Regions from separate parts of the Zhongshania arctica genome, predicted to be linked through region 3. Evidence: predicted binding sites of a transcription regulator. Region 3 holds the regulator's gene; each other region holds the start of a gene.

Region 1 (13,675 bases), 690 kb from region 3:
GGCGCACAAAAGCGAGAAATGCCGATTCGCTATTGTCGATGCCATCGTGACAGTATTGACCGAAGCGGTTGATGATTTGAACAGAGTGGCTGATACCGACGGCGAATATGAGAAAGGGAACCAGTATGGAATAGGGATCCAGTCCCATACCGAGCAGCCGCAATAACCCCAGCTGCCATACTACCGCGATGGTGGAGCACAGCAGTGGCCCGAGCGTAAGCCAGGGGCAGCGACTGTAGAAAAACAGCATAACGGCGGTAATAACAAATGCCACACCAAAAAACGTGGCTACCAAATTTGCACCATCAACAAGGTCACCCACCAGTTTGGCGAAGCCCGTAATGTGGATTTTTATATCGTCTGACTGAAATTTATCTCGTAACTGGAGCTCTAGATCCGCTGACAGCTTCTGGTAATCCAGTCGCTCTCCGGTAACCGGGTCAGTTTCGGTGAGGGGCGCAACGATAATACTAGACTGAAAGTTATTGGCAACGAGGCGACCAACTTGTCCTGATTTAAGCGTGTTAGAACGCAACTTGGCCAACGTGCGGGGCGAGCCGTCGTAGTCGTCAGGAATAACCGAACCGCCGACAAAACCCTCTTCCGTGACTTCCAGCCAACGGACATTCGGAGTCCACAATGACTGCAATCCGGAGCGATCTACGCCGTCGATATAAAATGCCGCATCAGTGACCTGATGAAGCGTCTCCTGGTACTCGGGAGTAAAAATATCACCCTTGGTAGTCTCGACAATGATACGCACTGAATTGGCAAGACCCGACAGATCATCACGGTCTTTCAAAAAATTAACGATGTAGGGGTGGGATACCGGTATCATTTTTTCGAAACTGGCATCCGGCCGCAACTGCGTCATTTGCCAAGCAAAAATAACCGTCAAGATCACAAACAGAGCAATCAGAGGCGTCCGTAGGCGCATAAGCACTCGCCCAAGCGCCGGCCGCAGCTTACCGTCCTCTGCACTCAGCTGTATGTTTTCATTTTCGCTCACGGCGCTTCTCGCTTAATGATGGAAACAACACCGGACATGCCGACGACGTATATTGCATTGCTAGCATCACCGGTTACCGCAGAAAAACTACTGCGACTTGGATGATCTTGAGTGGTAAAGGTGTCGCCACCATCTTCGCTTATCGCTATACCACCGGCACTGCCTACCAACACAATGTTGCCATTGCTCAGGGTAGAGCCACCATAAAGGCTAAAGGGAATATCTTCATTTAAGGTCTGCCAACTGTCACCGCCATCACTGCTGCGAAACACATTACCGCGCAGACCATAGCTCAGTATTTCATCGCCGTGACTTAGCACGCCGAACAAGCTACCGTCGTAAAATGGGCCTAGTAATTGCCATTGCTTACCACCGTCCAAAGAACGGTACATCAGCCCCGCTTCACCACTGAGAAAAAGCCGGCCAGCGGTGTCCGCGGTTAGACTGTAATAGTGGTAGCGGTAAGAATTTTTGATGCCCGCTGCGGCAAGCTTCCAGTCTTTGCCACCGTTATCAGTGCGGTAGATCATTCCGTAAGCACCGACAGCTATGCCGTTATTCACGTCGCCGAACCAGATATCCAAGAACGGATCGGCTGGACCTGTGGTCACGGCTAACTCAGCATCTTCCACCGCGAACCCAGCATCCTCCGCCTCAATCCTAAGATCGCTAAGAAGATCCGAGTCCTCCCCCGAGCTAGTTTGCTCAAGGTTTTCTATCTGCGTATCTAGTGCGGCCTGTCTTGCCTTGGTATAGCTAAGCCACTGCTGGTTAGCCTGATCACCATCAAACTGCAGCTGCCAGCTTTTTCCGCCGTCGCTGCTGTGTAAAATGGTGCCTCCATGCCCAACAGCCCAGCCCTGCTCGGCACTGGCAAAAGATACTGCGGTCAGCGTTTCGCTGAGCGGGACCTGAGCCTGCGTCCAAGAACGCCCGTCGTCGGAATAAATAATCAGTCCGCGCTCACCAACAGCAAGCAGTTTGTCGCCGGCCTGAGTAATGTCTAATAGCACACTACTTGCCGCAGCTGCCGCTGTAAGCGCTGGACTTCTTTCATAGTCCGGCGTCGCCGCACTTACTGTCATTGATGCCCAAAGACAAACGGACATTGTGGCGAGCAATCGCATCGCCACAGCTCTATACGCCGCTACCCGCCACCCGCCCACGGCCACTTTTTAGCGGCGTCCGGCGCGGCGAAGCGCCGCAGGGGTAAAGTCTTCAAAGGTGCCGCTGTAATTAAAGTCGTAGGTATAGCCATCTTCCTCGTTGTCTAGACCAATAACGACATAGCGATCAGAGAGTAAATCGTATAATACTTCGGCGGCTAGCCAAGGAATTGCGGCCTGATAGTGCATCATTTCGTGGCCTTCCTTCACTTTCCACAACTCGCCGCGGCCATCATAATGATCGGCTACTGCGATCTGCCAAGTATCTTCATCGACATAGAAGGTTCGACGCGCATAGATGTGGCGCTCACCGTCTTTCAGTTTGGCCTCTACCACCCACACCCGGTGCAGCTCATAGCGAAGATAATCTGGGTTGAGGTGTCCGGCTTGAATGATGTCAGTGTATTTGAGTTTTTCGTTGCGCATTTTGTAGCTGTTATAGGGAATATAAATTTCTCGTTTTCCCATTAGCGTCCATTCGTAGCGATCTGGCGCGCCATTAAACATATCCAAGTCATCCGCAGTCCGCAGTCCGTCGGAAGCAGTGCCTGGGCCATCATAAGAAATATTCGGGGCGCGTCGCACACGCCGCTGTCCGGCGTTGTAAACCCATGCAGCCCGCGGCTCTTTAATCTGATCAATGTTTTCGTGGACCAGCAATACGTCACCTTCCAGGCGCGCAGGGGCGAGTATCCGCTGAAGGAATACAAACAGACGATTAGGATAGGGGTTATTAGGAACCCGGTTGGCGAATATGATGTTTTCGCTAAACACCACTGGGCTGAAGTTACCATTGGTTTGCACCGGGATTTGGGTATAGCGTCGCTCAAGACCCAAGGCCGTACGATAACGGGTGATGTGATTCCAAATCACCTCAAGACCGTTCTGAGGGACCGGGAAGGAAACACTGGCAGAGAAATTCACCAAGCCATTGCCACCCTTCACCATATCGGCTGCGGTCGCCCCTTCTTTTATCAATTTGTATTCGGATTCTGGAAGCCTTGCACTGCGATGTGTTGGGTACACATTCATCCGGTAGTTATCGGGATGGCGCTTTAATAGGGCCACCTGCCCTGGGCTAAGTTTGTCCTCGTACTGTTTGTAATTTTTCGCATCAATCGAAAATAGGGGCTTTTCACTGGCGTAAGGATCTACTAACCGACCACCAGGTTTATAGCTTGGCGGCAAGATTTTTAAGCCACCATCCCAAGCTGGAATTGTGCCGTCTGCATTGCCGGCGCGCTCGGCACCTACCGGCGTCAGTGTTGAACCACCCAGCTGATTAGCCTGCTCTTGTGTAATCTTCGCGGTGGCAGCGGATGCTGCAACAATCATCGCCATTGCGGCAAAGAGAACTTTAGCCTTGATTGGGCCGATGCTAACTTGGTTTATTTTCATGTTTGATCCCTGGGGCCGGCAGCCCTATCAAAATGCCACGGAGAAACTGAGTGAAACAAAATCACGGTCTTGTTTGTCATCGTATTTGCCACCAAAGTAATTGGTGTACGAAAAGTCGGCTTTATAAGTATTAAGATAATCCGCAGTCACACCAACGCTGGCAGCCTTGCGACCTTCGATAAAACTTGGTTGTGGCGAGTACCCTTTAACGTCATGTGACCACGCTATATTGGGCGTCAGATTGATCCCAAGAAAGGCATCGGTGTAGTCCAGTCCGGCGCGCATACGGTAACCCCAAGAAAAATCCTCGGTAAAACCATCGCTGGTGCAATTCTGAGCTTGGGTGTTGGGCACTATTCCCTGTAAACCTAAGATGGCGTGCGAAGAACAGGTCACTCTTAAGCCTGGAACAGGACCCGCCAACTGGCTATCGAAGGGTTCAAAATAACCGATACCAAAGGTGCCTGAGCGACCGTAATTTTGCGCGTCGTCCATACCGCCCAAGAAATCGGCACCGATCTCGGCAGCGAAGGACAAGCGGTTCGCGCCCAGAACTTGGTCGAAGAAGCGGATGAAGGTCATTTGTGCCTGAGTGAATTCAACATTGTCATATCCCTGTACTACCCCGCCAGGGCCAGCGGCAGCGCCTCGCGCCCTGAGGGTTGACCACTCATTGAGTGCTCCCAATGCCACGACCTGACTCACCTCAACCGAATTGATCTGCAGCGGATACTCGGGACGATAGCTGATTTCACCAGAGACTGCCCACAAGCCAACATTGGTGGCAATACTCACCCCGAACACTTCTATATCTTCAGGAAATTCGAAGAAGTACTTAGGATCGATTGGCTGACCTGTTGGCGCAAAAGAGGTCGCATTCACCCCGCTTAAGATCGGCGTACGGCTGTGATAATTAATATAGTACGCACCGAGTTCCGCAGAATTTAGTGAGTCAACGAAATAATGTGCAGCAAGCCCCCACTGTCCAGAGTCAGACGCCTCAACATCAGCCGCCCGCGACATAAAGGCGCCAGCGCCGATTTGCGCGCCATCTGGAGCCGCCGTCGACAAGGTTAGTTTGTCACAACCTCCGCCGTAGACGTCGGCACTGCTCCAGTAAGTGCCGCACTCATCTAATACGGTGCGATCCCATTTGTATTGGTAAAACAATTCCAAGCTTAAATTGGCGGTGAGACCGGCGTTGGCATAAACCATACCCACCGGCAGTAAGGCCTCTTTGATTTCGGCGCCGGGGCGGTTCAAAGCCGTAACATCGAAGGGGTTGATGGTATTAATGCCATTTTGGATGAAGGTGCTCTCCCCCCAGCTCAGCACCATATTACCGGCGCGAAGTTCTAAGGGAACGCTAGCTAAGTCAAAACTACCATAGACGTAATAATCCAAAAACTCCGCGCCAGAGTCCTGCGCGAGATTCTCAAATCCAGACGTCTCTAAGGAGCTACCGGCTGTATAGTTATTAGCAACATGGCCGTGATCGACGTCCTGCGTCAGGGCGTAGTCATACCAGTATTTAAGACGGGTAAATGCACCGTAGTTACCGGCATTGAGGTCAAGATCGTGAACGCCCTTAAAGAGCATTGAGTAAAAATCGCCCTTGTCATAGTTTAGGTTGCCATCATCGGTCGTACTGACAGAGGCGCGCCCCTCACCATTGGTATTACCAGGGCTCAAGTAATCGTTTTCGGCCTCTTCCGTTCGCATGCTAGCCCCGACCGAAAAGTTCGAGGTGAAAGTACCCTCGATATCGCCCCACGTGAAATTGACCGCATGTGCCGGCATCGTGAGCCCAACTGTCAGCGCTCCCAATACCAGATTCAATGCATGATTTTTATCACTTCGTGAGTACACCATACTTGCTTCCTCAACTTACTGTATCGAACCCGCTAAACCCCCAGGACGCGAGTGTTATGGCTCCGAAGACGCTAGGAACTCATACCCTAGGGGGGACAACTTTCGGTAAGTATAGTCAGCTTTGGAAAACCTGCATGGCGAGACAGAAATAAAAAAAAGAATTAAGACCAATTTTGATTTATATCAAGTAGGGCCGTCTGCCTGTCCGTTTACTTACCAATCAAGGTGAGAATATTTAGCTGAGATGCACTCATAAACCATACCGTGACCCGAAGCCTTTTCGGCCGATCATGGCCCTTGGCAGGAGGCTCTCAATGATGAACAAGCCATCAAGTGGCCAGGTGATAGCGAAGCGGTGAAATGCCTAGTTGCGAAGACGGAATACTAACATTAGGACGATGGCTCAAAATCACGAATTGACAGGGAAAGGTCAAGGGCGCTAATCGGCATAGGCCTGCACACATAATATCCCTGCACACACTCCACACCGAGATCGCGAACAATCTCAAGCGCCTGAAGGGTCTCCACACCCTCCACAATGACTTTTTTACCGAGATTATGGCTCATCTCTACCATCGACTTAACCAGAACCTGATCGCTTTCACGCTCATGAATAAATCGGATAAATGACTGGTCTATCTTTATGTAATCTACCGGCAATTCCCGCACATACTGAAACGACGTAAAACCAATCCCAAAGTCATCGAGAGCCACTTTCGCGCCGACTTTCCTAAAGTTATTGAGTAGACGCTGAGCTTGCCCTAAGTTCTCTAGGGCATCAGTCTCTAGAACTTCAAAGATAAGGCGAATCGGGTTAGCACCAGTACGTGTAATAACGTCGGCGAGACGCGTTTCAAAGTCAACTTGCTCCAAAGTAATTGCCGTAATGTTAATACTTAAGCCAACATCGATACCTGCGTCCTCCCAAATACGCTGCTGCCGCATCGCTTTTTCCATAACAGAAAAATCCAACTGCGGCATTAACCCAGATTCAGCAGCTATACCCAAAAAATGAACTGGCGAAATAAACTCCCCCTCATCATCCAGCATTCGCACTAAACATTCGCAATGACTAATACTATTGGTATTCAAATCCAAAATCGGTTGATAAAAAAGAACTAGGCGATTATTACTCAGCGCAGATTGTAATTGCTCTCGCATGCGATATTTTTCTTGGCGCAACTGCCGACTAGTATCATCCGAGTCGGCTGCGCAATACAAACTACCTCTAACTTTGCGCTTCACCTTTGCCATTGTCGAAGTCGTATTAGACATCAACTCATCTATTCCACTTAAAGTATCATCGTAGCTAGCAACCACAATAGAAATGCAAACCTCTTCCTTCACCACGTCCTTGATAAAGGTGTAACGTGTCAATCTCTCGAGCCCCAGATCTTTAACACTTTCCTGCGAATCTTTCCTGTGATGAATAAGCGCGCAGAACTCACCAGGTCCAGTGCTGCCAACAATGCAATCCTGAGGCAGAGTAACGACCAAATGCGCAGCCAATTCGTTCAGTAGCCGATCACCTGAATCAAAACCAAAACGATCATTTAATGAAGCAAAATCATCGACATCAAACATGGCCAACTCGATGACGTTTAGATCGCAGTGTTTTGCTATAGTATCGCCCGCCGCCTCAATAAAACTGCTGCGATTTAATAAACCTGTGATCCGATCATGCCGGCCTAACCAATACAAGCTCTCCGCTGCCTCTTTACGCTCAGTGATATCAACACCCATCGATAGTATGTGGGGCTCCGCGTTGATGTATAAGCTTGCGTGTGTCCATAAAAAGTACAGCTTGCGACCATCATCAGTAAAAAACGGCATTTGTCCCTGTAATTTTTTACCAACGACATCACTTAAATTATGCAGGGAAGCTGACAGCGTTTTACTACGATACTCATTTCTAACCCAGGTATTTATATTCGCGTTATCTGGATTTTTTGATCGCAAACCGCTGAGATCTCGCCCTAACTTATTGATGTTACGGATCTCTCCGTTTCCATCATGGATTATTACAACAAGAGGTGAAGTATCTAATATGAGGTCGTTAAAAATCTGAGCCTCAGTGAGAGCTTCAATCTTTGATCTAAGTTGATTTCGATGTTGATCAACACTTTCATTCATTTCCTCTAAGGACTCAATGACTTCACCCACGGTATACTGAACGACGTCTATCTCATCGGAAAATTTTGTCTTTCTTATTCGCTGCTCTAGAATTTCCCGCGCACCTTTAAATTTCCCACTCGGCAGCATAGGAAGAATCTTCGCCAGCATCATAAGTCGATCGAGAGATGGCTTTAGAACAAGACTTATAAGCAGAATAATAAGTGCGAGGGTTATTGAAGCGGAAAATACAATATTTTTAATTGCGTGATTAAGTAACTGTCTAATATGGCTTTGATCTTCTATAACTGCCGCATAGGAAATAACACCATCAGTATTGCTCAGCCGAAAGAATCGCGCGCTGTAATATCCATTAAACGTCGAATCAAAAAAGCTATGGCTACCTAATGAAGGGAATTTATTTTCATTTAGAATATCCATCAATACTAAACGAACATCTTTAGCATTACTGGCTGCATAAATCTTTTCTACAGCCAGCACATCGCTAGACGGATCGAATGAGAATAACGCAATATCAGCACCAGTAATTTCATAAAAATCTTGAACGAGTAGGGTAGCGGAGCGATTAATATTGATAATGAGTTCGCGCCCGTCATCAGCAATGATAGGAATAAACACGCTCTGGAAACACTGAAAAACACAACTTAAAGTAGCAATCGGACGCTGACGAGTTTTTAATGTGTTCGCTGCATCATAAATTTGGCTTTCACTAGGGCGAATGCTAGATCCATCTTGCACTGACCTCCCTAAAATGGCCCCACTATTACTTATGTAGTATATTGACTCAATTCCCGACATCAGTGACGGAGCAGCAATGTCGCCATTACTGATTTCATCATCACTCGGGATTACTTTTTGGTCGGCAAGCCGAAACAGCTCTTTACTAGAGCGCTCATTTACAGCGAGAAAGGTCTCTTCCAACTTCAGCAAATCCGACTCTATCTTTTCCCTCTGCGAATCAACAATTTGCACAAAACTTATATAACCGCGCGCAACCATCACCAAAGTCATGCCTAAGACAAGGACGATACTTAATTTTCGCTGCAGACCAAAACTAACCGCAGAATTAGCAGGCTGCGCGAATAAATCTTGAATCCGCTTTAACATTCCTAAAAACGATACCCTAGCATCACAGCAAAAATTTCAGTCCGCTGATCAAGCGGCATATTGTTGGCATTATCAACTCCGGGTATGCCTGAGATACCTCTTATGCCGTAGACATCAACGTCAATAATCCAATTTGGTGTTGGCGTCCACCGCGCACCCACTACCAAATGATGGCTATCCGTTTCATTGCGTAGATCACGGTCAAGCACAATGTACTCATAACGGCCGGTCAAGATAATATCTGGCCGCACTCGATACTGTGTTTGTATATAAGCGGATTCAATCTCCGTAGTCTGAGCGCCTTGCGACGTTCGGAAATCCGTAGTGATCAAACTGTATTCGGCGGTATGCGTCCAAGTAGCCATATTTTTCTGTGCCGAGATAACATAACCAGTGGCATCTAGCGTGATATCGGCGACGGCCGCAGAACTAGAACGTAAGTCTAGATGAACATTAAGCATGGAAAACGCTATCTTACTATCGCCGCCATTCCTGGAGTGAAGAATTTGCGCAAATATTGGCGTTTTAAATTCTGCCGTATGAATAATAGCTGCACTGGGGCCAAATAGGTTTTTAAGCACATCTGCTGAAAGACTCTTATTGCGCCCCATGGTAAAATTGAATGTCGTTGAATTTTCTTCTGCATCCCAGTAGCTATAAAGCTGCACGCCATCGCTGGCAAAAAGTAGTTCACGCAAGCCATTGCCTTCAAAGTAGACTGCTTGAGGCATTAAAATGCTTGGCCTGGTAAACAGTACATCGCGGGTGTCATTGTAGAATCCGTAGGCGTTGCGCACCCTCCCAATTCTAAAACCCAGCCCAGACATGTCATTCTCTATGGCTTTAATATCGGCAAAAAGAAAGTCTATATTCACATCACCGTTGTCGGCACTTCCCGCGTCTCGACTTATTAATTGCCCAGCAAAATTTAAAGCAGGAGTGACCCGCCAGGTGCTGGTAAGGGCCATCTCTCTATAATCCGTACTCCCACGCAGGCTGTCTCCATAGAAATTATTACCATTACTTAGCAGATAGGCCTGCGATAGAAATCCGTGAAACTGCAAGTCATTATCTTCCTGGGATAGTGCCCCGCTGGATATAAAGAAAACTACTATTCCCAGCACCAGGCTCCGAAGATATTGTTTGAATATAATTGGCATCATTGTGCACTCCCTGCGGATTCAATAACTGAGACTGTTGGCGACCGGATTTCGAGATTTGAGGCAAGCGCAGGAGAATTGATAATGGCATATCCGATGGCGCCTGGGGTCGCATCAACCATTTCCCGCAGCTCATCTTCACTATCGACAGTAGTAGGCGGTATCCCAGTACCACTAAATATCAACCTATCCCATTGCTCTCGAAGCACATAGGGATATACTTTGAGAATGGTTTTACAAAACTTTTGATGAATTTCGCTTTTATCTGGAAGCACATAGACCTTTATCGGAATCTTGTTATCCCAGCTTCTTTTACGTATTGAAAATATGGCCCTCAGATTACTTAAATTAAGTTCGCCAGTCTTTACATCTGCATGCGTTAAGACAACGATATCGCCGTCATTAAAGGCGGTGAGGGTAACGTCGGCGTAGTTATAGCAAGAAAATGACGCCAATAAGGCACACATTAATAAGGGGGCTACTTGTGACTTGCATGATTTAGCGCATGCTGAAGTTTCGATATTTTTCACAACTGCTCCTGCAGTGGCATTCACACAACTACTCCGTGTCGATGCCTTGATCAAAATTTCTATTCATACCATTTAAAGATTTGGCGAATTTCATCTCCAGCTACTCGCTTGAGGATTCCATCCCGTCGTGACGGCCTTTACATAAAAGAAAGAGATCCCTTTCAAAGCTGGCCCACAATGGCTCCCCGAGGCGTCAAATACTATCTTTTTTATTACAATTTAAGAAATAAAAAATATATTCTCGCTGCAGACTGATCGTCGCTATATAGACATAAGTTCGTCCGGACCTTGTTTTACTTTACCCAGCGCTAGCTTGCTCTGCGAAAACATCACCATGCCAGCTGCGACCTTGACACCAAAATACCTCTTAAATTCCAGTATAGACAATTCTGCTAAAAGCACGCTTTTGTCACATCAAGACAATAGCCCTTTATCACTACAAGCTTTATGATGCTGGGCGGGCGCCGTCACGACAATAGGTGATTATCCGAACAAAACACCGCCGCCCCCTTAGCATTGGGTCGTTTAGTCGCAGATTTCCTTGTTATCACTGGCGACAAATAATTGCGTAAATGCCTGTGAATATAGCGAGTTTCATCATTCGGGCAACACCAATACGTCTTTATACTTATCGCTGCCGCGTTGATGACGCAGGAATTGAAAAATCAGTAAAACTGTCTGTCTTGGACATTGCCGCTGTGGTGAATATTAAGCCCATGGCAGGCATTTAGCCAAGGCAAGCTAGTATGACCTTAAGCCACTGAATTTGTTTAAACTCACTATGGCCGAAAAAACAAGCTTATGGAAAACGCCAAACTAATGAGGAAGTCGCAAGAGTTGGTTCTTATCGGCGGTGGTCACGCTCACGTCTTTGTCCTTAAGCTGTGGGGCTTAAATCCACTTGCAGGTGTAAAGATCACCTTGATATCCTCCCAGCAACAAACCCCTTACTCCGGTATGCTGCCAGGCCTCGTCGCCGGCCATTACACGGTACCAGACGCTCACATTGATTTGGTCGGGCTCTGTAAATTTGCTGGTGCGACGTTTATTCAAGGCAGTGTGACTGAGATCAATCTTAAGGAAAAAGAACTACAGGTAGATGATAGTGAACAGCCCATCAAGTTTGACTTATTATCTATAAACAGCGGCATCACCCCTAACTTGGATATTGCCGGCGCCAAGGATTTTTCTACGGCGGTAAAGCCTATCAGTGAGTTCTACCCACGCTGGCAACATACCCTGCAAGAACTCAGCACTGCCAGCACGGAAAAATCTATCGCCGTAGTCGGTGGCGGTGCTGCCGGCGTCGAGCTGGTTTTAGCGATGCAGTATGCTATATCTCAACGCCCCGACATTAAGGTCCCAGTAAAACTGCAGCTGGTATATCGCGGCGAGGAGCCATTATCAAATTTTCCGTCGCGTATTCGTAATCGAGTTCTCTCGGCACTGTCAAATGCAGACATTCAACTCAAGACAAACTGTGATGTTTCGAAATTAAGTCTCGGCACAATACATTGCGATGCAATGCCGAGCATAAAAAGTGACCATATATTTTGGTGTACGAACGCCAACGCCGCGGCATGGCCTAAGACATCTGGACTGGAGACCGATAATCGCGGTTTTATTAGCGTCGATGACACCTTGCAATCTCGCAGCCATGACTTTGTTTTCGCCGCCGGAGACATTGCCCAGCAATACAACCACCCAAGGCCCCACGCCGGCGTTTTCGCTGTTAGGCAAGGGCCCGTACTGTTTCGAAATTTACAGAATAAATTAAAAAATCAGCACCTAGAATCACATCGTCCGCAGCGCCATTTTTTAGGGATACTCGCCCTTGGCGATAAAGACGCCATCGCCCATCGACGATTCTGGCCAGCCATACACGGGCGCTGGGTGTGGCTATGGAAAGACGCCATAGATCGACGCTTTATGGCAAAATTTTCTGACTTGAATTGATAGCGAAGATATTAGCCAACATCTTGTATCAATCACTTAAACCTGCGCGATCATGGGCGTCGGTGGATGAGGCACTGTTTACTGTGCCGCCTTTTTCCCTTTTTCGGCATCCCCTGATTTATCCGTAGCAGTTTTATTGGAAACATTATTTCCTAGGCCCATCCGCCATAGGCGGCCATCGCAAATTTCATAATTTATGCAGCTACTCATACAACCCCTACATGGCAGTCGAGCCGATTTATCATTCATAACTCTCCCCTTATATCGGAACATAATTCAACATTCATCGGCTTTATTTTCCAAAATTAGTAATGTGCTCAGAAAAAAACGTTCTATTATTGAGCTTAATTCCGGCCTTCTTGCGCCAGCTCCATATCGCTCTAGCCCACTAAATCCAGCAACGCTGGTTTTAACTTATTAAATTTAAAAACAAAGCCTCGGTTCAACAAGGTCTGCGGTAATACTTTTTGACTATCCAGAAGCAGACTTGAGGCCTCCCCCAACAACACGCGTAAGACTATTTTAGGCATGGGGAAAATCGCCATACGATGTAAAGTCTTGGCGAGTACTTGAGTGAAAACCATGTTCTTTTCAGCATTCGGCGCAACCAGGTTTACCGGCCCGGAAATATTAGTTTCGTTTAGCAGAAAGTGGATAGCGTTGATGTGATCGCGATAATGAATCCACGCCATATATTGCTGCCCAGTACTAATACGTCCACCCAAACCACACTTAAAAGGCAGCAGCATCTTTGCCAATGCTCCCCCCTGCGCCGATAAGACAATACCGGTTCTAAGTAAAACCACCCGAGTATAAGGCTCTGCCTGCTTGGCGATAGTCTCCCAGCGCTGGCATAGCATAGTAGAGAAATCTCGTTCTGCAATAGAAGACACTTCCGTTAAGGACTCATCCCCCCGGTCTCCATACACTCCAATGGCGGAACCACTGATAAAGACCTTGGGCGGCATCTTGCTGTGAGCAAATAGTTGAACCAACTCCTCAGTAGTCTGCCAGCGACTTTGGCAGATCTGGTCTTTTTGCTGCTCACTCCAGCGCTTACCAATGATGGGCTCACCGGCGAGGTTAATAACAGCGTCAAATCCATCTAAATTGTGAAGCTTAGCGAGGGAGTCTATATATTTCACCGACGCAGGCAGAATCGATTTTGCCTTAGCAATAGACCGAGTAAGCACCGTAAATTCAAAACCCACTGCACTGCTTATCAATGCGGATCCGATCAAGCCTGTTCCGCCTGTTATTAATACCTTCATCACACTCCTCCCGTGTGAGCGTATAGCCACCGCTATCTGACTTAGCTGCACTCAATGTTTCTAGAAACGCGAT
Region 2 (4,188 bases), 1.3 Mb from region 3:
TAATGGCTTACGCTTTTTCAACGATTATCCGATAATAAAAAGTATTAGGTTTGTCAGAGGATTTTTCCGCAATCATCAGCTTTTGCTCCTCTTTACTCTTCCGCTGAAGCAATCTGTCAATTTTATTTAATGGCTGCTCTGGAAAATACATTTGTGTGGTCAGTTCAATATATCCCTTTTTGGTCACCTTAAAATGAATATGTGGCGGTCGCGACCAGCCTCCTCCAACAGGATAAATACCTGGAAACACAGTACTAAATCGAAACTCTCCGTTCCGTCCACTCGGCACTATCGCCCAGCCCTGAAAGTTGTCGTCGACAGGTGCCGGATTAGGATCATGTGGGTGAGAATATCTTCCAGCCGCGTTAGCTTGCCATAGATCGACGGTAGCGCCTTCGATAGGATTGTCTTCGGTATCAATAACGACGCCATGAATGACGATATGCTGCCCCAAGGCCTTTGCTTTGCGTCCCTTAACCTTGGTAAGGTCAAAATCTGTATCTTGCTGCGCAATCAATGGATAGAACGGACCCTCTATTTCTGTCGGTGTTTGCAAACCTAAGGTCAAATTCCCATTACTTGCAATTGCTTGACCTGCGACACCTAAACTTCCTAGGGCTCCGGCTTTGAGAAAGCGACGACGGTTCATTTAAACCTCCTTTTAGCATAACGCCGGAATCATTGTGACGACGCAGTTGCTGTACACGTTGATTGCCTTGTTATGCGCCTGAATGCTTTTTTTGAAGTCTTTCTGGTGCAATTGCCCACCATACGAACCAAATAAATAAAAATTGAAATGGTAAGCGAATATATAAAAACAACTCCGAGATATCTTTGTATTTTTCAGGGTGTAAAGCCATGTTTATATTAGCTGGATAGACGGCAACAATTAATGCGATCAAGCAATAGCCAGCGAGCAAACGAGTTTGGGGTACTAAAATACCGATTGCACCCAAAATTTCAAATACACCACTGATGATGACGAGTTCTTTGTGGTAAGCCAAATAATCCGGCATCGCCATCATAAAAAAGTCAGCCACAACAAAATGAGCGATACCGCCGATCATAAAAAATAATGCAATAACTAAAAGTGGGATGCGAGGCATCAGTTATTCTCCGGATTAAATTTTTTCACATAATGTTTCGTTAAGGGGCGAGCTTTTGCCCGTCTCAGTGAGCGAAGCGAACGATTTGAACCCGTTGTTAAAGGGCATTACTCACACTCTGTTTTTGGTAACTCAAATAAGTTGAGCTCACCGTTTAATTGCAAAAGCTTCTTGCAGCCAATAAGGCCTAGTGGTTTTCTGTTTGAATCAAGGTGGCTGTATGCCTTAGATGATTTTTGCATCCTGCATTTGGCGCGGCATCCCAGTCGCTTTGAGCATAATCACTTCTCAATAAAAATCAATTACTTAAGTGAATCACATTGGAATTAGTGAGCGCGATGCTGCTGACTACGAGATTGACAGGGAAGCCCCGTTCACTTCACCACTCCACATAGCCTTATAGCGCCATACTGTTGATTCTGCAGCCGTACCCTGTTTGATCTATATCAACGACCGCTAAGCGTCACCAGCCTAATATGATGATCATCGGGGTGGTCGGATTTTCTGGCACCCACTATGCATCGCCTTAATCATCTGAGAAGCCTTAGGTAGTGAGAGGCCCCTTGTCTTCGCGCAACGCCAGTGCGCTTATATGTCAGTTTTCCGTGCTGGCGCGGATGTGGTAGCAATCACCAAACGTCGAGAGAGATATCATGGTCAGTACTACTAAAGAAAATATTGATGCAAATCGTCAAAAAGTGATGCAGCGCCTGCGTAGTGAGCACACTTATATCGCTACCTTGCGCGAAGCGATGTCAGTCGAAATTAACAAATTGAAGCGTCGTACAGAACCAGATCTTGTGATGTTAAGAGATATGCTGCGTTACTTGATGGAGTATCCCGATGTGCATCACCACCCCCTAGAGGATCAGCTGTTTGCAAAGTTAGTTACACATAAAGATGGCGTGCGTTCAGAGGTTCTTGAACTGCTGGCTGAGCATAAAGATTTGGCCAGAGAAAGTTTGCACCTATATCACAAGCTAGATGCTTTGGTGCTCGGTGATGAAAAATTACAAAAAAACCTGTTGCGGGCAAGTTTGACAGATTTTCTAGAGCTATATGGTGAACATGTGCGCCGAGAGGAAACGATTGTTTTTCCTGCCGCTGAGACTTTGTTAAGTCCTGAGGAGTGGCGAGACATTGCCCGCAAACTGCACACGATAGATGACCCGGTCTTCGGTATGAACGTGAGTGAGCAGTATGCACGGCTGCGCCGGAGAATATCTGAAGGAGTAGACACTGCGGTAGCAAATGTTGTTATTTCAGAACTACTGGGGCTGTATGCATTGATTGATGCTTTTGGTGCTGTCTCAGAGGGCGCCGAGGAATTAATAGCATTTAATAGCCAGCAACTTCGCGACTTCAAACGGGAAAATCGTATCTTGTTCAGTGATTCTGATTCTGTGGCGGAGGCCATGAGTAATGCTATAAAAGTGAACCGCCGATTGATTGAGAAAGGCTGGTCGCAGCACTTCGAAATAATGAAAAAAACTGCGCGCGCAGCCTATCTGCCATTCGCGGAAAATGCCGGCGCGATTGTGAGTTTTAACGTTCGTGGTTAGTTAATACGGGAGCTAAGTAACTGTCCACTGTGTTAATCAGGATGATTCTACCGTTCAAAGGCCAAAACAGTGACTGACGGCTATTGCGTGTGGATTCAAATGATCAACGCAACACTCTAATCTGTAGAAGCAGAACAGGAGTGTCGTCCATGAAACAAAGAAAACGAATCCACTACTCAGAAGCGCAGAAAGCCAAAATGTGGGATCGCTGGGAAAAGGGTGATTCCATACATGCTATAGCCAGAGCCTTCGATCGCTATCATAGCTCCGCAAGTAATATCCTCACCCAGAATGGTGGTGTCAGAAACCGCGCTCCCATCTCATTGACGTTGGTAGAGCGCGAAACTATTTCAAGGGGCTTAGCTAGCCAACAAGACCTGACCCCGATGGCTTGTAGCATCATTAGCTCCAAGTAGGCGGCTGCGCCACGCTGGATGTATCGTTGTTGGCCTTTCAAAAATGGCGTCTTTCGATTTATTCTTTGCGAGTGCTTTTGTGATCGCGTCGCTTTATCCACGACCAGTCTTCTTCACCCTGCGACAGAGTCGGTATAACGGACTCCGACCGGGCTGCTAGAACGGGGCTGGTCCGGAAAGTGACTGATATGTTTTTGAGGGGCGTCGCTATAGATTTCTGTGGGAGGACGATTTTCTGAACTGGTAAGCGATCCACGGTCAGCGGGATGCTGCCGTGTGGATCGGCGATGATCGTGAGGAACTTCGCCCTGTCGTTCAACCGTAGCTGGAACGTGGACTCCGCCAGCACGTAGCCGCAGTCCGGGCCGGATGCCCCGTCGCGGTTTTTCTGCGTCGCGTCCGAGGAACTGGCGGGATGGCAGGTCGGGCGGAATCGTGCATAGTCGTCCTCTAAGAAGCAGCCGATGGCGCCATTGTTGGGATCGCCACAATCGCCAACCCACGTGTCCAGTTGCTGCTCCGTAATGGTGCTCTTGTCGTGCTCTTCAGCACCCTTTGAATGTTCACACTCCGAGGTCTTGTCCACCTCGATCTTCACCGTGGCGCGCACCACCGCCAGCGGCCGACCAATCAGCGTTGCGAGGTTAGCATCGCGCAACTCACTCAGAGAGTCCCTTTTCTCGCGGGTCACTTCAATAACCTCGAGCAGGCTTGTCAGCGGATGGGTGGTGTGCAAGCCCAAGCGGAGAAGCGTGTTTACGAGTCGTGCGAGGTGAGGGTTTGGGATATCGAGCGGCGCACCAAGCGGTGTGGCGGCGCCAGGTACACTGCTCCACTTGAGTTTAAAACCCACGTTGTTCGTCGGGACGACCGCCCCAAGGCTCCTGCCCTCGGCATCGAACACCAAGAGTGTATTGTCCAGGTGGTTCGCTAACACCCACCCGCAGATCGAAGAGGCGAGAGCCTCAGGACTCGACTCGCGCTCATCGTCGCTCGCGTCCACTAATTTGAAGGTCACGTGCATGGACTGGCGGTGTACGGGCATAAACCCACCTCATTGATACACGGGACTTGTTTCTTCCCATAGATTTGGATCGTCGATTC
Region 3 (13,675 bases):
CGCACACCCTCGGCAAACTCTGGGTCGCGCACCCGATTTGACGACAACACCAACTCCATCTTAAAGACATCAGCCAGGCTCAAATTGCGGCTAAGCTCCAACTGTCGAAAAATCAACTTAGCGGTGCTCGATGCCCCCCGCGTCAATCCCTGCGCTGCGCGCTGCAGCCACTCGCTATTGCCTCGGTAGCGACAAATCTCTTTTTCTACCGCCGCGGGGGTCGCCAGCCCGCACACCTTATCAATCCAAGGACGATGGTCCTTCAATGACGCTTGTGACAGCACCACACCCTGCTCTACTTCGATATCGGTAAGACACTCCGTTAAATGCTCTGCATTCCACTGAGCATCATCACACCAATCTATATTGATAATCTTGCGCAGTACCTCGGCCTTACTTTCATCGGATAAACAATAATCTGCCAAGCCTGCGTATAAGGCGTCTGCCGAAGACAGATGCGCGCCGGTTAAGGCCGTGAATATCCCTGTTGAACCAGGCATTTGTCCCAAAAACCAACTCGCGCCGACATTGGGAAATAGCCCAATGCTAATTTCAGGCATTGCCAGCGCGCTGCTGCTGGTGACAATGCGATGGCTGCCGCCAACCATCAAACCCAGACCCGCTCCCATCACAATGCCACTTCCCCAGCAAATCACCGGCTTGGGAAAACGGTGTATTAAATGTGCTGCCGCGTATTCATAAGCAAAGAAGGAATCTGCTTCCACTGCCGCGCCACCGGGATTAGCAAGGGCAGATTCACGTATTCGCCGAGCATCCGCACCCACACAAAAGCCGCGCTCGCCAGCGCCGTCCAAAAATACCGCTACAGCCTCGGGGTCGTCGCGAATTTCAAGTAGCAACTTAAAGAGCAGCGTTACCATTTCAAGCGTCAGGGCGTTCACACGCCGAGGTGCATTGAGTGTAAGCTGCGCCAAATAGCCCCCTGCGGGCAAAGGATGTCTTTCAAAACACACAGTGTAATCAACTTGCATTTCTTATTACCCTCCCTTCGGAATCATCCCAGTATCGCGCTAGAGTCCAAGTGGCTCAAGCCTTTGCGAGCGCAATCGCTCACTAAAACAATGACGCAATTTAATGGCCTATATTTTGGATTCTTAGACCATTGACCGAAGCGTCATCTTCTAGACACAAAGCGGCCAATTTACCCCACAGCAGCATCCGCTATGATCCGCTGCGTAATTGATCCCCCATACACGGGAATAGCAGAGGCATATTATGACCGTATATAAAGCTCCAGTGCGCGATATCAACTTCGTCATCAATGAATTACTGGACTTCAACGCCCACTACCAAACTATCCCTTCTGGCGCTGAAGCGACACCAGATATGATAGAAGCCATCACCGCCGAAGCGGCAAAATTTGCCGAAGAAGTTCTGGCTCCGTTAAACCAGTCCGGTGACGACCAAGGTTGTCAGTGGGATGACGGTGTAGTCACCACCCCAGACGGCTTTAAAGAAGCCTACAAATTGTGGGTTGAAGGCGGCTGGCAAGGCCTGTCACACCCTGTTGAATACGGCGGCCAAGGCCTGCCCATGTCGATGGGTCTGATCAAATCTGAATTAGTTGGCACCGCTAACTGGTCCTGGGGTATGTACCCCGGTCTCAGCCTGGGCGCAATGAACACGCTGTACGTGCACGGCACGGAAGAGCAAAAGCAACTGTATCTAACTAAGTTATGTGAAGGCACGTGGACTGGCACCATGTGTTTGACCGAAGCTCACTGTGGATCAGACCTAGGCCAAATGCGCTGTAAAGCCGAGCCCCAAGACGACGGTAGCTACAAGATTGATGGCACCAAAATCTTTATCTCTGCCGGTGAACATGACTTCGCAGACAACATTATTCATATTGTACTTGCCCGTACCCCAGGCGCACCCGAAGGCACCAAAGGGATCTCACTTTTCATTGTCCCTAAGTTTAACACCAGCGAAGACGGCACCATCACCGACCGCAATGGTGTGAAGTGCGGCAGCATTGAACACAAAATGGGTATTCACGGTAACGCTACCTGCGTTATGAACTTCGACTCAGCAACCGGCTATATGCTCGGCAAAGAGAACGAAGGTCTGAATGCAATGTTTACCTTCATGAACACCGCACGTATCGGTACCGCAATTCAAGGCTTGGCGGCCTCAGAACTTGCTTACCAAAATGCCCTTCCTTATGCGCTAGATCGCTACTCGATGCGCTCTTTGTCTGGTGTTAAAAACCCAGAAAAAGCAGCCGATGCGATTATTCATCACCCCGATGTACGTCGTATGCTGCTGACAGCGAAAGCCTTTGCCGAAGGTGGCCGCGCCATGATTTATGATGCAGCTAAATATTCTGACCGCATGGTACAAGCAGATTCTCAAGAAGATCGCGATGCAGCAGAAAACGAACTGGGCTTCTTAACTCCGATTTTAAAAGCGTTCCTAACCGAAACCGGTCTTGAGTCTGCCAGCAACGCCATGCAGGTATTTGGTGGTCACGGCTACATTAAAGAACACGGCATGGAACAGATTTACCGCGACGCCCGTATTGCCACCTTGTACGAAGGCACCACTGGTATTCAAGCCATGGATCTTATCGGTCGCAAAGTAGTGCTAGACAGCTTTAAACTCTACGGCGGCTTCTGTAAAAAGCTTTATAAATTTGGCTTTAAGAATTTAATCAGCGGCAAGCGTCGCGGTTACTCAGCCAAATTAATCGGCTATACACTGTCGTGGAACTGGCACACAGTTAAAATGGTTGCACGCGCCTCAAAGAATCGCGATGCCGTTGGCGCTGCGTCTTACGACTTTTTGATGTATAGCGGTTACCTTTCTATGGCCTACTACTGGGCGATGATGGCCGAAGTGGCCGCTGCGAAATTAGCAGAAGGTAGCAGTGATAAAGACTTTTACGAAGCGAAGTTAGAAACTGCAGAGTTTTACTTCTCGCGCTTACTACCGCGCGCTAAAGGTCACGCTGCCTGCATGAATAGCAGCACTGACAGCGTTATGGCGATGCCACTGGATCGTTTCACTACGCGCTAAGTTTGGCCCATCTGCGCCGCTCTCACGCTGTAACATTGTTGTTATAGCGTGAGACAAGAAGCGGTTCGAAGTGCTAAGCCATAAAAAAAGCCCTAACATTTCTGTCAGGGCTTTTTTTATGGCTTAGCGCTCCACATAATCTGTGCTTAAAACGTCACTTGCGACACCTTGTAAGCGGCACTGTTTTGTATGCCACAGGGGTTGGCTATCTCTTGGCTACTTCCGGGGCTTACTGCAAAAGACTGCACGCTCACTATCGCCTGCTTATCTATATCATCTTTGTAGTAACTGAAAACACCACTCACTTTAATATCGCAAGCATTGTGGACGGTAAAGCGCGTAGAAACTTTATCGTGATTAAAATAGGAACAACTCGACTGTTCCGAGGTAGCCGGGAACGTTTGCACGTCCCAATCTAAACAGTTCTCTGGTTCTGCGAACGCCGACATGGCCGACACACTGAAAAATGAGCACAAAACATAGCTTGCTAATTTAATATTCACAATACACCTACTGAGCTTGACGATGTTACTGCTCAACTTACGCTCAAACTGTCTTCTGCAGACAACTCCTTAGCGGCAGTAACAATGATCCTGACATCTAGAGTAGTGAAAATCCAAAGCAATTGGCAGTGCGTATAAGCACTTAAATTCGCCCCACACCTACTTTTATAGTTAACATAAACAATGAGTTGCGCGCTTTTTATAGTATATTCTCAGTAGTAACTAAGCCTTAGATTTGTGACAGCCATCGCAATTTATTTAAATCGTTAGAGATAAAACTCCTAGTTTTTATTGTTTACGCCCTCCAATAGACGCTTTAGCAGGCGCTCTTTTCCATTCAAAGCACCCTGTAAACCCAATACTGCCAGCACCCGACGTGAGGTATCTGTCTCCCTACCACCGTGAATAAAGGTGCTTAGTTTTTGACTCAAAGTCATACTCGCAAGCGCCTTTAAGCTTATCCCAGCTTCCAACTCTCCCTCGCTAAAGTCACAGCCAAAAGGGTAGGCTGGCATCATATTCTTTGCCCGCGCCCACGCCACATTGGCCTTGATAATATGAGGCAAGTTATTAGAAAACGCTTGCGGCACCCGATGGTCAGCAGACAATTTACCCGCAGCCTTCGCCTCAGCGAGCAAGCCAGCTTGAAAGCGCGAATCAGCAATATTAATCAATGCGATGCACACCTCCTCGTCGGTTTTAGAGCGCAAATCGGCAACACCGTATTCAGTAACAATAATGTCCCGCAAGTGACGTGGAATGGTACATGCACCGTAGTGGCTGACGATATTTGACACCGCTTTACCGCCTTGCGAACGAGTCGCGCGAATCATCAGCACCGAACGACCGCCCTCTAACTGATGCGCCATAGCCACAAAATTATACTGCCCTCCCACACCCGACAGAACTTGACCGCTCTCCAAGGTATCTGAAGCGACCGCGCCATTAAGACTCACATTCAAGCCGGTATTGATAAAGCGGGCCATTTGCCTCTGTGATTTATATAAACGTGGGTTGTTGTCTAGCTGATTGATTTTTTCCACCCCACACATAGCCAACTGCCGACGCTGTGCTTCAGGCATCTCGCGCAAAGCACGATAGAATTCACCACTGCCCAAAAAGAAACCGCCGTGCATCACCTTGCCATTGCGTAATTGCGAACCTAAACAATGTGCGGCCATAAATTTTTGACTATCGGGGTTTGCCATATTCGCGGGACAACTTTCACCCTGCGGCGAAAATAACTGGCCCTCGCTATAGCGACATTCGTCATTAAAAAAACCATGGTACTGCAGGGTATCGAAATCTTTACCCCGTAATTCTCGCACCCCCAATTCTGCCAGCAAAGCTAAGCAGTCAGGTGTCAACGCTAAGGGATTACACTGACCCAAATTAATTAATTCTTGCAGTGCCCAAAAGTCATAAACACGGCGGCGCAGTACGCCGGCCTCAAATAAATGTAGAAAACCTTCTACAAACATTTCAGTGGCGCCGTACAATCCTTGCTCAAAAGTATTGCGGCCGCCGATGGCATCCACTAAATCCGCGCTGTTCGAATCAACGTCAAATTTCTTTAGTAGTTCGCGGTAGTCGGCGTTGCGTTGATGACGGAGCAATACTGACTGAACAATTGCGTCACCCATTGCACCAATACCCAGCTGCAAGGTGCCGCCATCTCTGATTAAGGTACTGGCACGCAAACCGATGGCGTAATCAGCATCGGGAATCGGGGGCAGGCGAGGCACTTGAAATAAATCGTGTTGCTCACTATTTGTTAGCGCTAAAAAATCAAACTGTGCTGGGTCAATTTCGGCGTCGCCGTACATAAATGGCAAGCTGGGATGCACAACCCCAACCGCAACATAATCGCGTTTGGCTTGTTTCAATCGCGCCACCACTTCAGCCGAGGTGTCGGGGTTGCAACTCATACTGAGAGCCTCGCCTTCCTGCGAAAGTAGCTGGATCACTACATTGCAGCCTCGTGCCACCACATCTCTTGCCGCATGGGTATAATTTGAACTGATATAGTTTTGCTGCGCAGATACGTGACCTAGGCGACTGCCCGCTTTGAAATAAAACTCGCAAAGCTGAATATTTGCCGGCATCTCGCCCTTGCGTTCAGCCTGTAGATACAGCGGCTCACTGTACTTGGCATAGAGTCGATCAAAGACAGGATTAAGCAAACGCCCCCGAATGGGGTCACTTTCACGCGGGCGCGCTAAGCTCAGCGCAGTCAAAATCGTCAATGAAATACTGGGATCGCTGCTAGCTCGGCGATACAAGGCATCTATTAGCTCGACCGGCTTGCCTAAGCCCAAGGGCATCGCGACACGCAAGTCTTTTCCTAAGCGCTCGATAATTTGCTCAACACAGTAATCAACGCCAACCATCTCAAGTTTTGTTTGATGTAAGGACATTTATGCTCCTGAACGCTTAGGGAAATATCTTCTATGGGCCAAACATTTTGACAGCTATCAAGACAGACAGCGGACTCTGAGCATTTTTTAACAATCGACACACATTATCCAATGCTCAGCCCCGAGCCTCATCAATATAGTCGGTATTTTAGTCAAGGCAAGATAAGCGCACACCCGCAGAAAATGCGACAAGCAAGCTCCGACAAAGCCAGTTTTCGACCGCCCTATTGATACATATCAAAAGTCTAATCGCAGACTTTTGCTACGGTGGATTCTGGCAAGCCTCACAAAAAACATCTGGAACTAATATGAATCATTTACTGGATCAACTCGAAAATGATCATCGCCGTATACTGCGGCTTATGTATTTACTGAACAGAGAGCTCGACAAATTTGTCGGGCTTAAGACGGGCAAACACAATTATGATCAAGTCTTGGAGATACTCGATTATATCCAGACTTACCCAGAGGCTTGGCACCACCCAGTGGAAGATATCATTTTCAAGCAATTACTCACCAAATCTAATGTTAACCATCCTGCCATTGAAGAACTGCTTCATGCCCACCCTAGACTGGAAGCCCTAAGTGCGCAAATGGCCTATGTATTCGGTGAGTACCAAGCCGCGAATATGGTGCCATCGCCGCAAGCTATGAGGCTAGGTCGGCAGTACCACGCGGAGCAAATGTCGCATATCCATGCTGAACGCAGCATTTTCTCGCTAATTGACAAGCTGTTTAGCAACGCCGACTGGGATGAGGTTAATGCCAAAGTGGCTAGCCAACTCAAGTTCCGAGATTCACAGTCAATTGACGAAGGCTACATCCTGCGCTGCGAATCTATAACAGCTAAGCATGCTTTTACCGGTACGGGACTCCATTAATATGAATCTTATCAATACAAGTAATCACCCTGCGCCCGAGGCTAGCCCGGTGTTATTAAATGGCATAAACAAGACCTTGAGCGCTAAATATAGCGGCCCAGGCCCGCGCTACACGTCCTACCCCACCGCTTTGCAATTCAACACTGATTTCACCGAAAAAGAATACCGAAAACTATTACGCGAAGCTCGGAAAAGTGACGCCCCCTTATCTCTCTATGTTCACGTGCCGTTCTGTCGGTGGCTATGCTATTACTGCGCCTGTAATAAGATTGTTACCAAAGACCCGACTGTGAGTCAGCACTACCTGGCTTACCTAAACCGGGAGATTGAGATGCTCTCCAAGGAAATTGGCAATCGACGCCACGTTACTCAGCTACATTTCGGCGGTGGCACCCCAACCTTTCTCGACGACGCAGAACTAACAGAATTAATTCACTCGCTGGCAAGCCACTTCAATCTTGATGATGACAGTGAGAGGGAGTATTCGATTGAAATTGACCCTCGCACGGTCGATGGCGATCGTCTGGCGCTATTGCGAGGACTGGGCTTTAATCGCCTAAGTTTTGGGGTTCAAGATACCAACCCCAACGTGCAGGCCGCCGTGAACCGGCGTTATGACTTTCAGCAGCTCAAGTCATTAATGGCGCAGGCCCGGAGCTACCGCTTTAACTCCATTGCCATAGACCTAATTTACGGGCTGCCCAAGCAAACACTTTCTACTATGACGCAAACCTTAGATGACGTTATTTCTCTATCGCCCGACAGGATCGCTTTCTACCACTATGCCCACATGCCAGAACGGTTTCCCGCCCAGCGCGCTATCAACAGGCACACGGTACCCAATAGCGACCAAAAGCTGGAAATGCTGTGTCTAGCAGCTGAAAAATTCGCCCAGGCGGGCTATGTCCACATTGGCATGGATCATTTTGTTAAAAAGGCAGACAGCTTAGCGATCTGCCAGACAGAGGGCAGACTGCAACGAAACTTTCAGGGCTATTCGACCTGCCTTGCGCCAGATGTACTGGCCATGGGAGCCTCATCTATTAGCTCGATTCTTGGGAATTTTTCCCAGAATCACAAAGACCTTCACCACTACTATGATGCATTGGACAACGGCCACTTACCGGTAGCTAAGGGCTTGATATCGAATCAGGAAGATCGGCTGCGGAATTATGTTATTTCGCAGCTTATTTGCAATCTCAGCTTGGATTTCGACACTTTCCGGCATCTCTTCGGAATCGATTTCCGCGGGCACTTTAAAACAAACTTTGACGCACTAAAGGAATTGGAACACGATGGCATTCTCAAACTGTCTGAGCAGGGCATTATAGTCACTGACATTGGCCGTAATCTGTTGAGGAATATTTGCATGGTGTTTGATAATTATCTTGATGCAGAGACCTCGGCATACTCAAAAACCCTGTAAGACTTTTTAGCTAGCCTATTGTTAGTTTACAATAAGCTAGGCCACTGGCAAGCTGTTCATCGCCTTTCAAAGTGCTTAAAAAGTTTCGGGTTTATTTGTCCATGATTAAGACTGCAAGCAAACAACATAGCTGCCCACACGACCAAGGGATAAGCTGCAGCAACTGCCGCTTAAGCAGTATTTGCCTACCTTTGGCTCTAGAGAGGGAAGAAATAGTACAGCTGGACGATATTGTACAAAGAGGCCGCCCACTGCAAAAGGGACAGCATGTATATCGCGAAGGTGATACCTTCCAATCCATTTATGCGGTTCGTTCCGGTTCGATAAAAGCTTACAGCGTAAGCGATAACGGCGAAGAACAAGTCACTGGTTTTTATTTTCCCGGCGAAATTGTCGGCATGGATGGCATCGGCCAGAATCGCTACGCCAACTCAGCCCAAGCGATGGACGTCTCAGCGATCTGCGAGATCCCTTTTAGCCGCATAGAAGAACTCAGTGTTAAGCTTCCCACCATGCAAAAGCATTTCTTCAAATTACTCAGCCAAGAAATTGTAGAAGATCAACGACATATCACCCTGCTAAGCAAAAACTCGGCAGAGGCGCGACTGGCTTCTCTGCTTGTTAGCATCTCAGCACGGCATGCCCGCTTGCACTTATCGGCGGTATCCTTTCGACTTCCCATGTCACGCAGCGACATCGGCAACTTTCTCGGCCTGACCATTGAAACCGTCAGCCGGGTATTTAGCCGCTTTGCCAAGCAAGAACTTATTTCGGTATCAAATAAAGATGTCACCGTCATGGATATTGCTGCTTTACGAAAACTCGCCAACCTCGCCGAGTAAACGCACCTTACGCACAGCCTCAATAAATTTAAGCCTTTAGCGCACGCACTATTGATCAGGATCAACATCTGACGATAGTGATCCTGATATTGTCTCCCTCGCAACCACTCCACTTACAAGGAGAGACGGAGACCGTGGCGACATTCACCAGTAATCCCTTGGGATTTTTATTCAATACGCGTGCGCAGTGGCGAGCCGTTGGTTTACTCAACGACGATGAGCTTCTGACTAAGCTGCTATACCCCGTGATTCTAGCCATAGGCCCCTGTGTCGCCTGGTATTACGGTACCAGTCAAATAGGCTGGACCGTCGGTGACGGCGAGACAATCCTGATGACAAAGGAGAGCGCGCTGCATATCAACATCGCGTTCTATATAGCCATGCTTTGCTCCCTTGCCGTTATTGGTTACTTCATCCACTGGATGGCGGAAACCTACGGCAGCAAATCGTCTTTTTTGAAAGGCACCGTAGTGGCTAGCTACACCGCCACCCCCCTCTTTTTCGCTGGGCTCATCGGATTTTATCCAGTTTTCTGGGTGGATTTACTGATTGGCATCGGCAGCCTTGGCTGGGCCGTCTACCTGCTATATGTCGGTATTCCTGAAGTGATGAACATACCCAAAGAAAGAGGCTTTTTATACGCCTCTGCCGTGGTTGGTATTTGCATGGTTATCTTCATGTCCCTGATGGGTGCCGTGGTAATACTTTGGGACATGGGCATGGCGCCGGTATTTATCGACGCCTAATACTTAAGAAGCGGTGGCGGCTTTGCCACCACTGCGCTGTATTAGCACTGAACCGTTTTACTTTAAATGTTGAAGGATCCTTTCATGGAATCTAATCTCCCTGCACCTGTATACAGCTACGATGTGGTGCGAAAATTCATCATCATGACCGTGGTTTGGGGCATCGTCGGCATGGCTGTCGGTTTGCTGATCGCCGGTCAGCTGGTGTGGCCAACGCTGAATTTCGATACTCCTTGGCTAAGCTTCGGCCGCCTGCGACCGCTGCACACCAATGCCGTTATTTTCGCCTTTGGTGGCAGCGCCTTAATAGGCTCCTCGTTCTACGTGGTGCAGCGCACCTGTCAGGCTGAGCTATTCGCCAAGAAACTCGCCGCATTTGTATTCTGGGGCTGGAATCTGGTGATTGTGCTGGCGGCTATTACCCTGCCTATGGGCATGACCTCCGGCAAGGAATACGCCGAACTTGAATGGCCCATCGATATTCTGATTACCGTGGTCTGGGTGGCCTACGCCATTGTGTTTTTCGGCACCATAATGAAACGCCGCACCCAACACATCTACGTCGCTAACTGGTTCTACGGCGCCTTTATCATCACCATTGCGGTCCTTCACATCATCAACAGCATGGCCATCCCCGTAACCCTCGGCAAATCCTACTCGGCCTATGCGGGCGCGGTAGATGCCATGGTTCAGTGGTGGTACGGCCATAACGCGGTAGGCTTTTTCTTGACCGCAGGCTTTTTGGGCATGATGTATTACTTTGTGCCCAAGCAGGCTGGACGTCCGGTTTACTCTTACCGCTTGTCGATCGTTCACTTCTGGGCACTGGTGGCGGTATACATCTGGGCCGGCCCTCATCACTTGCATTACACCGCACTGCCTGACTGGGCTCAGAGCTTGGGCATGGTAATGTCATTAATTCTGCTGGCGCCGTCTTGGGGCGGCATGATTAACGGCATTATGACCTTGTCTGGCGCTTGGCATAAACTGCGCGACGATCCAATTCTGCGCTTTCTGGTGGTGTCTCTGTCCTTCTACGGCATGTCCACCTTTGAAGGCCCGATGATGTCTATTAAGACAGTCAATTCACTGTCGCACTATACCGACTGGACCATCGGCCACGTTCATTCCGGCGCACTGGGCTGGGTGGCGATGATTTCTATCGGCATGGTCTATCACATGGTGCCGGTGCTGTATCACCGCGCAAAAATGTACAGCATTCCCGCCATTAATCTGCACTTCTGGCTATCAACCATCGGTACCGTATTGTACATCGCCTCTATGTGGGTCAACGGCATTATCCAGGGCTTAATGTGGCGCGCCTATAACAGCGATGGCAGCCTAACTTATAGCTTTGCTGAATCTGTTGTCGCCAGTCACCCCGGTTATCTAGTGCGCTTCTTAGGCGGCGGCATGTTCTTTGTCGGTATGCTAATCATGGCCTGGAATGTGTGGATGACCATTCGTAAAGAACAAACTGCGTCCACTGCCGTCACCGCGGAGGCAACAGCATGAAACACGAAATCGTCGAAAAAAATATCGGCCTAATGATTGTCTTCATCATCGTTGCCATCAGCTTTGGCAGCTTGGTTGAACTGGTTCCGCTGTTTTTCCAGAAGCAAACTACAGAACCGATTGAAGGCTTAAAACCCCTAGGCGCCATGGAGTTGACCGGGCGTGATATTTATATCCGCGAAGGCTGTAATGTTTGTCATTCACAGATGATCAGACCACTGCGCTCCGAAACCGAACGCTATGGCCACTACTCCGTGGCGGGTGAGCACGTTTACGAACACCCTTTCCTCTGGGGTTCCAAGCGCACCGGGCCTGATCTAGCGCGTGTTGGCGAGCGATACAGCGATGAATGGCATCGCGCTCACTTATACAATCCCCGCGATGTGGTGCCGGAATCGATTATGCCCAGCTACCCCTGGTTGTTCCAGAACGTCATTGACGCCGAGCTAGTGGGCAAAAAAATGACTGCGCTGCGCAAAGTGGGCGTGCCTTACACCGATGCAGATATCGCCGGTGCCGCAGAAATCGTTGACGGCCAGCTTGAAATTGACGCCGTCGTCGCCTACCTGCAGCAATTGGGTACGCTGTTGAAGTACAAGCGCTGAGGAGCGGGATATGGACCAAGACAGCCTAAGGGCAATTTCAACACTATTGATCTTCCTCGCGTTTGTCGGTTTAACGATAAGCGTGTATCGAAAACGCAATTCCTACTACGACGACGCGGCCAATCTACCCTTCGTTGAGGATGGCGAAGACGACCTCAAGAAGACGCCAAATGGGGATAAAAATGACTAGTTTTTGGAGCGCATGGATCATCATATTGACGGTGATCACCTTGGTACTTGTGACTTGGCTTTTGCTAGCCAACCGTACTACCACCGTCAAAGATGAAGAAAACCCAACCACCGGCCATGTTTATGACGGCATCGAGGAGTACGACAATCCCCTGCCAAGCTGGTGGTTCAAAATGTTTGTTATCAGCATCGTGTTTGCAGTCGGCTATCTGATTGCCTACCCGGGTCTGGGTAATTTCAAAGGTGTACTGGGCTGGACCTCGGTCGGTCAATGGCAAGCAGATGTTGACAAGGCAGATGCAAAAACAGCTGAACTCTATGCAGGCTACGTCAGCACCCCAGTGGAGCAACTCGCTGAAAACAATAAGGCAATGCGCTTGGGCCGACGGATATTCTCGAACAACTGCGCTATTTGCCACGGTACTGAGGCCAAGGGCGGCTACGGTTTCCCCAACCTTACCGACAAGGACTGGTTGTACGGCAGTAGCGCCCAGGAAATAAAACATTCCATTGCCGCTGGCCGCAACGGCATGATGCCAGCTTGGGAGTCAATATTAGGCGAACAAGGCCTAACAGATATGACGGGCTATGTGGTCGCTCTGTCCAAGGGAAATGCAGCTGAACAATACCCCGCTGCTGCCGAGAAATTTGCGATGCTATGTGCTGCCTGCCATATGCCTGATGGTAGCGGTAACCCACTAATGGGCGCACCTAGACTCAACGATGACATCTGGCTCTACGGCGGTGATCCCGGCCAAGTGAAACAGACCCTTGCATTGGGGCGCAACGGCAAAATGCCTGCCCAAGGCGAAACCTTGAGCGCTGACAAGATTCACCTGTTAACGGCTTATGTTTACTCGCTATCGAATCCAGTATCACCTGCCAAGGCTAAACCATAAGGGGTAGCAATACGTGACTAGCAAGCCCCCTTACATCACGCCCGCTAGCAGTGAAGAGGTATCGAACACTGATCCCGATTTAATCTCGGTGCACGAATTTGCGCCAGCGGAAGTGTCGGAAATCGATCTTTATCAAAAGCGGGAAAAGATTTACACCCGCAAGATCGAGGGCTTATTTCAACGGCTGCGGATGTTTACCGGATGGCCACTGTTAATGGGCTACTTGCTGCTACCTTGGCTTCAATGGGGCGACCGGCAGGCAGTATTGTTCGACCTACCTGCACGTAAATTTCATATTCTGGGGCTGACATTCTGGCCCCAAGATATGTCGATGCTGGGATGGGTGTTGATCATTGCGGCTTTTGGCCTGTTTGCGGTAACCAACTTCGCTGGCCGTGTGTGGTGTGGCTATACCTGTCCACAGACCGTGTGGACCAGTATTTTCATGTGGATAGAACAACGCGTTGAAGGTAGCCGCAATCAACGTATAAAGCTCGACAAAGCGCCCTGGACACCCAGTAAAGCGCTCAAGAAATTTCTCAAACACGGTATGTGGCTTGGATTTGCCTTTCTCACCGGCTTTACTTTTGTCGGCTATTTCACCCCTATTGAT

Evidence for each region. The regulator FNR, encoded in region 3, switches genes on or off when oxygen is low (the NO sensors DNR and NnrR bind a similar motif). The targets are predictions, from matches to a motif close to TTGATNNNNATCAA.
Region 1: the regulator FNR is predicted to act here: its motif matches at 5,619-5,632, upstream of AB4875_RS05035 (DUF1302 domain-containing protein).
Region 2: the regulator FNR is predicted to act here: its motif matches at 1,543-1,556, upstream of AB4875_RS14190 (hemerythrin domain-containing protein).

Annotation. Positions count from the first base shown of each region.
Region 1 is NZ_JBFRYB010000001.1:1,104,756-1,118,430, reverse strand. Features, by position in the region: gene AB4875_RS05050 (efflux RND transporter permease subunit) at 1-1,009, opposite strand, end outside; gene AB4875_RS05045 (WD40/YVTN/BNR-like repeat-containing protein) at 1,006-2,094, opposite strand; gene AB4875_RS05040 (DUF1329 domain-containing protein) at 2,185-3,573, opposite strand; gene AB4875_RS05035 (DUF1302 domain-containing protein) at 3,601-5,445, opposite strand; gene AB4875_RS05030 (putative bifunctional diguanylate cyclase/phosphodiesterase) at 5,836-8,685, opposite strand; gene AB4875_RS05025 (hypothetical protein) at 8,688-9,848, opposite strand; gene AB4875_RS05020 (type 2 periplasmic-binding domain-containing protein) at 9,845-10,375, opposite strand; gene AB4875_RS05015 (hypothetical protein) at 10,948-11,106, shown strand; gene AB4875_RS05010 (FAD-dependent oxidoreductase) at 11,195-12,331, shown strand; gene AB4875_RS05005 (TIGR01777 family oxidoreductase) at 12,712-13,602, opposite strand.
Region 2 is NZ_JBFRYB010000001.1:3,112,963-3,117,150, forward strand. Features, by position in the region: gene AB4875_RS14180 (dioxygenase family protein) at 8-649, opposite strand; gene AB4875_RS14185 (DoxX family protein) at 720-1,106, opposite strand; gene AB4875_RS14190 (hemerythrin domain-containing protein) at 1,760-2,668, shown strand; gene AB4875_RS14195 (hypothetical protein) at 2,818-3,084, shown strand; gene AB4875_RS14200 (hypothetical protein) at 3,143-4,129, opposite strand.
Region 3 is NZ_JBFRYB010000001.1:1,792,944-1,806,618, reverse strand. Features, by position in the region: gene AB4875_RS08185 (enoyl-CoA hydratase/isomerase family protein) at 1-992, opposite strand, end outside; gene AB4875_RS08180 (acyl-CoA dehydrogenase C-terminal domain-containing protein) at 1,237-3,039, shown strand; gene AB4875_RS08175 (hypothetical protein) at 3,186-3,542, opposite strand; gene AB4875_RS08170 (acetyl-CoA hydrolase/transferase C-terminal domain-containing protein) at 3,824-5,959, opposite strand; gene AB4875_RS08165 (hemerythrin domain-containing protein) at 6,268-6,840, shown strand; gene hemN (oxygen-independent coproporphyrinogen III oxidase) at 6,842-8,266, shown strand; gene fnr (fumarate/nitrate reduction transcriptional regulator Fnr) at 8,368-9,108, shown strand; gene AB4875_RS08150 (Yip1 family protein) at 9,243-9,854, shown strand; gene ccoN (cytochrome-c oxidase, cbb3-type subunit I) at 9,939-11,369, shown strand; gene ccoO (cytochrome-c oxidase, cbb3-type subunit II) at 11,366-11,974, shown strand; gene AB4875_RS08135 (cbb3-type cytochrome oxidase subunit 3) at 11,985-12,164, shown strand; gene ccoP (cytochrome-c oxidase, cbb3-type subunit III) at 12,157-13,062, shown strand; gene ccoG (cytochrome c oxidase accessory protein CcoG) at 13,076-13,675, shown strand, end outside.